Regions from separate parts of the Clostridium subterminale genome, predicted to be linked through region 1. Evidence: a T-box and tRNA genes for the amino acid it is inferred to sense, from the RefSeq annotation. Region 1 holds a T-box; the other holds one or more tRNA genes.

Region 1 (3,203 bases):
TACAATGCAAATACCTTTAATTCTGATGACTCTATACTAAATCTTAATTAGATAATAAATAAGGGGCTTTCGTAAAATAAGCTAATCTAAGTAAATGCTCAAAATTTTATATAAGATTAGTGATATATTTTTCGAAAGCCTCGTTCATTTAATTAATGTTGTATATAAATTTAAATTATATTACTCAAATTTTTTGCTTCCTCTAATTATTCTAGTGATAAAAATGGCCAGTGTCCCAAATACAGCAATTAAAACTATAGGTGTAAATAAAACACTTAAAGAACTTTGAGTTGCTGAACATATTGTCATATAAGCAAAATCAGATACTAGAATTAGCTTTATTACTATAAGCATAGTTTTTAGATTAGTATATACAAAGTCTTGATTTTTTTCTGTGATTTCTACAGGAGCATTCCATACATTAGGGAAAAATGTTAGTGTTGTAAGTCCTGCATATAAAATTATTGAAATTATAGGTACTATAAGTAAGGAGCCTTTTCCACTCCAATTGTTAGCTATTCCCTTGGCATTATAATGGGAGGGTAAAGTATCCGGAATAGTGCTCCAAGAGATTATTATATATATTATAGAGCCTAGTAAAATTAATAGAGCTAGGGCTTCAAGGAATTTTTGAAATTTAGTAAAAGCGATTTTCTCTTTCATAGAATATCCTCCAAACATATAAATAATTAATAGATATTAAACTATAATATAATATTATAACAAATGTTAGATTATAACAAATACAAAATTTTTCACCTATAGTTGACATTCTAAAATCATGAACATATAATAATAGATAACAAGTGTTTTGAATAAATAATATAAATTTGAAAATACTAGTTAATAGATGAAAATAAAGACTGTGATGAGAAGAGTAAATATGAGAAGTAGTTAAAGCGAATTGACGGTGGTGGAAGGTCAATACGAAGCTCTTATTGAAGAACATCTCGGAGTTTCTAACCGAAATCCTTGGAGAGTAGACTTAGACGGAATCTCACCGTTAAAAGGGAAGAGTATCAAGAGTAATCTTTGTACTTATAGAGTTGATCAATATGATAATTTGGGTGGTACCGCGGAATGTATCCTTTCGTCCCTGTTTTTTTAGGGAAGGAAAGGTTTTTTTATTGTCTTAAAATAGAATCATACTGCCTCAACAGGCAATAATTAAAACAGTATTGTAATTAAGTAATTTAAGTTTCTCAACTTTATATATAACATTATGAAAAATATGAAGAGGAAACATCAATATTAAAAATAATAAATTAGGCATGTGAAAATAAATAATAGACCAAAGATTCGAAGTCTATTTGTCACGAGACAAGGAGTTAGAATCCTGTCATAGTGGCGCTATGACAGAATTTTAACGACGCAGTATTCGTGGCAAATAGACGAGAGAACTGATCTATTATTTATTTGATAGTGCCTTAATAGAAGCGAACAGTTCAAGGCAGTGAGGGAACGAGGAGTAGAGTTTATTAAACATAAATGAACACCGCAGTGACTGAAACTAACGAAGAAATGTGAAGCTTATATAAATTTATAAAAGGAGGATTTAATTATGGAAACAATCTTAGTAAAAAGTCTTTACAGAGAAAGTGAAAAATACGCAGACAAGGATGTTTGTATTTCAGGATGGATTAGAACTTTAAGAAGTTCTAAAGCTTTTGGGTTTATAGAAGTTAATGATGGTAGCTTCTTTAAAAATGTTCAAATAGTATTTGAGGATAGTCTTGATAACTTTAAGGAAATAGAAAAGTTAAGTATTAGTTCATCAATAATAGTTGAAGGGAAGCTTGTATTAACTCCAGGAAGTAAGCAACCTTTTGAAATCAAAGCTACAAAAATAGTAGTAGAAGGTGAATCAAGTAGTGAATATCCACTTCAAAAGAAGAGACACACCTTTGAATATCTAAGAACTATAGCTCACTTAAGACCAAGAAGCAATGCTTTTTCAGCAGTATTTAGAGTACGTTCTTTAGTTGCTTATGCAATTCATAGCTTCTTTAATGAAAGAGGGTTTGTTTATACTCACACTCCAATAATTACAGGAAGTGACTGTGAAGGTGCAGGAGAAATGTTCAGAGTTACAACTATGGACCTTGAGAACATTCCAATGACTGAGGATAAGAAAATAGATTATAAAAATGACTTCTTTGGTAAGGAAACAAACCTTACAGTTAGTGGTCAGCTTGCAGCAGAAGCTTATGCTCTTGCATTTAGAAATGTTTATACATTTGGACCGACTTTCAGAGCTGAAAACTCTAACACTGCAAGACATGCTGCAGAGTTCTGGATGGTAGAGCCAGAAATAGCTTTTGCAGACCTTAAGGATGACATGACATTAGCAGAGGATATGATAAAATATATCATAAACTATGTTCTTGAAAATGCTCCAGAAGAAATGGAATTCTTCAACAGCTTTGTAGATAAAGGATTACTTGAAAGATTAAATCACGTAGCAACTTCAGACTTTGGTCATGTAACTTATACAGAAGCTGTAGAATTATTAAAGAAAGCAGATAAAGAGTTCCAGTACCCAGTAGAATGGGGTTGTGACCTTCAAACAGAGCATGAGAGATATCTTACTGAGGAAGTATACAAAAGACCAGTATTCGTTACTGACTATCCAAAGGAAATCAAAGCTTTCTATATGAGAATGAACGATGACAACAAAACTGTAGCAGCTATGGACTTATTAGTTCCTGGTATAGGAGAAATCATCGGAGGAAGCCAAAGGGAAGAAAGATACGATCTTCTTGTAGATAGAATCAATGAATTAGGATTAAACCCAGAGGACTACTGGTGGTACCTAGAATTAAGAAAATTCGGTGGCACAAAACACGCTGGATTTGGTCTAGGTTTTGAAAGAATGATAATGTACGTAACTGGAATGAGCAACATCAGAGACGTAATACCATTCCCAAGAACAACAGGAACTGCAGAGTTCTAGGAGAAAATTAATAAAATAAACAAGTATGAGGGTAAAACGAGAGTTTTACCCTTTTTGTTATATGTTTAAGATTACAAATAAAACTACTATTTTAATAATAGTATTTATTAAAAATAACCTATATTATTATATAAGTAGTAATTATTTTAAGTTTAAAATAAAAATGTCAGAATTGTAAGTTGTCAATCGTTATATTTAGTAAGAGTACTCTTAGGCATCTGAAAATAAATAATAAGCCAAAGATGGGAAG
Region 2 (3,203 bases), on a different contig from region 1:
TAGTCTGTTCTATCAGCTATTCCCCAAAGCTCACCCCATCCAAATGGGAATAAAAACTCTATGTCACAAGTAGCATTACTATAGAATGACAGTTCTTCTTTTTCATGATCTCTAAATCTTAAGTTTTCCCTACCCATTCCTAAGTTGAATAAGAAATTCTTACAATATTCTTTCCAATATTCAAACCATTCCAAGTCAGTTCCTGGCTTACAGAAAAATTCAAGCTCCATTTGCTCAAACTCCCTTGTTCTAAAGGTAAAGTTTCCTGGAGTAATTTCATTTCTGAAAGATTTACCTATTTGAGCTATTCCAAAAGGTACTTTCTTTCTTGATGTTCTTTGAGAATTTTTAAAGTTTACAAATATACCTTGAGCTGTTTCAGGTCTTAAATATATTTCATTTTTACTGTCTTCAGTTATACCTTGGAAAGTTTTAAACATAAGATTAAACTTTCTTATATCTGTATAATTCATTTTCCCACACTTTGGACAAACCACATTGTGTTTTTCAATATATTCTTTATACTCTTCATTTGTCCATCCATCAGCTACAGCTACTTCTGCACCTTCTGAAACCATATGATCTTCAACCAACTTATCAGCTCTGAATCTAGCCTTACATTCTTTACAATCCATTAACGGATCAGAGAATCCACCTACATGACCTGTAGCTACCCAAACTTCTGGATTCATTAATATAGCACAATCTAACCCTATATTATACGGATTTTCTTGTACAAATTTTTTCCACCATGCTTTTTTGACGTTATTTTTAAATTCCACTCCTAAAGGACCATAATCCCATGAATTTGCAAGACCTCCATAAATCTCAGACCCAGAAAATATAAATCCTCTATTTTTACATAAAGCTACCATTTTATCCATAGTTAATTCTTTTCCCATGTTCATTACCTCCATAAATGTTTATTTTATTATTAATTGCAATTAACAAATTAATAGTTGAAAAATAAAAAACTTTAACCAATCAAGGGACGAAATTAATCCGCGGTTCCACCCTTATTAGCTAAAGCTCATCTTTAAAATTTATCACTAACTCAAAAGCTCCCTTCACAATATTGATTTGATGATTTACACCTACCACCATCTCTCTTTAAAATCTTTATTACTACTCTTCTTTATCATCGTTATTATTTAGTTTTTAATATTATCCACAAATCATATTATAATTCAAAATAAAATTAAAATATAAATATGGAATTTTATAAATATCAATTTTTATTATATTATCTACTATAACAAAATAAGCCGACTTAAAAGTCCGCTATAAACTATCTTATAAAAAAATGGCTCCGCGAAGAGGATTCGAACCTCCAACCTATCGGTTAACAGCCGAGTGCTCCACCGTTGAGCTATCGCGGAATATATAATTTATATCTAAATTATATCATATTTAATGTAAATTTCAACACTATTTCTATAAAATTTTAAAAATAATTTCTTTCACTTACATTATATGAATATTTTATCTAGAAACCATTTTAATATGCAACAATTATTTAACATATAATATTTCTTTACTGATATTATATATTAAATTAATACCTTAACATTTTACCCAAAAATTATTAAAATATGCAATAATTTTTGGGTAAAATTAATTTTAAAGTTATATATACTATTGTAGAGGCTTCATTGTTGGGAATAGTATAACATCCCTGATTGATACTGAATCAGTTAAGAACATTACTATTCTATCTATACCAATTCCAAGTCCGCCTGTTGGAGGCATTCCTACTTCAAGAGCACTCATGAATTCTTCATCAATTAGATAAGCTTCATCATCTCCAAGTTCTCTTTCTTTAGCTTGTTGCTCAAATCTTTGTCTTTGAACTATAGGATCATTAAGTTCTGAATAGGCATTACAAACTTCTCTACCATATACAAACCCTTCAAATCTCTCAGTAAATGCTTCATTTCCACGTTTTTTCTTAGTTAATGGCGATATTTCTACTGGATAATCACAAAGGAATGTTGGTTGAATTAAATGTTCTTCAGCAAACTCCTCAAATAAAACATTTAATACATCTGCTTTTGTACAGTCTTTTAATTCTTTTACAAATTCCAAATGCTTTTCTTTTGCAATTTGTCTAGCTTCTTCGTCTGTCTTAACTTCATTAAAATCTACACCTGCATATTCTTTTACAGCATCAACCATAGTTATTCTTCTCCATGGTGGTGTAAAGTCTATTTCAGTTCCCTGATAATTCACTTTAGTAGTACCATGAACTTTCTCACAAGCATATGCAACTAATTCTTCTGTTATTTTCATCATATCGTTATAATCAGCATAAGCTTCATATAATTCTATCATTGTAAATTCAGGATTATGTCTAATACTCATTCCTTCATTTCTAAAATTTTTACCCATATCATATACTTTTTCAAGTCCACCAACTATGCATCTTTTTAAGTATAACTCAGTAGCGATTCTTAAATACATATCTATATCTAAAGTGTTATGATGAGTTACGAATGGTCTTGCAGCCGCACCCCCAGCTATAGGAGATAAAATAGGAGTTTCAACTTCTAAGTATCCTCTATTATCCAAGAATTCTCTTACTGCTTTTATAATTTTTATTCTATTAATAAAAGTATCCCTTACATCTTTATTCATTACTAGGTCTACTTCTCTTTGTCTATATTTTAAATCTGGATTTTTAAGTCCATGCCATTTTTCTGGAAGTGGTTTTAATGATTTAGAAATCAAAGTTACTTTACTAGCTTTAACAGAAGTTTCTCCTGTCTTTGTTACAAACGGTATACCTGTAACTTCTAAAAAATCGCCTATATCAAAAGTTTTTGCATCTTTAAATTGTTCTTCTCCAACTCTATCAAGTCTTATATAAACTTGCATTTTTCCAGATCTATCATGAATATCACAGAATCCAGCTTTACCTTGAATTCTTTTAGACATAAGTCTTCCTGCAATTGTAACCTCAGTTTCTTGAAGCTTTTCATAATTATCCTTTATTTCTTGTGCTTCATGAGTTCTTTCAACTTTATATACGTCAAAAGGGTCCTTCCCTTGCGCTTGAAGATCAGCAAGCTTTTGTCTTCTAATCATTACTTGTTCATTATATTCAGCTTCTTGAGCTTGTAATTGTTCATTATCTGTTGCAACTTCTTGTAAATTATCATTGTTAGCTTCTGTAGCCATAAACCATTCCTCCTAGTTCTTTTTTA

What was found. The T-box of region 1 lies ahead of asnS (asparagine--tRNA ligase). A T-box ahead of a tRNA ligase gene usually reads a tRNA of that ligase, here a tRNA-Asn.
Region 2: it encodes a tRNA-Asn, which carries the amino acid that the T-box ahead of asnS (asparagine--tRNA ligase) is inferred to sense. The anticodon was not compared.

What each region holds. Positions count from the first base shown of each region.
Region 1 covers NZ_BAAACI010000007.1:167,085-170,287, reverse strand. Annotated here, with positions in the region: gene ABDZ93_RS14495 (DHHW family protein) at 1-51, shown strand, start outside; gene ABDZ93_RS14490 (DUF1648 domain-containing protein) at 181-663, opposite strand; T-box leader at 857-1,101, shown strand; gene asnS (asparagine--tRNA ligase) at 1,562-2,953, shown strand.
Region 2 covers NZ_BAAACI010000005.1:299,228-302,430, reverse strand. Annotated here, with positions in the region: gene ABDZ93_RS08965 (glycine--tRNA ligase) at 1-902, opposite strand, end outside; T-box leader at 985-1,151, opposite strand; tRNA gene ABDZ93_RS08960 (tRNA-Asn) at 1,305-1,379, opposite strand; gene lysS (lysine--tRNA ligase) at 1,636-3,177, opposite strand.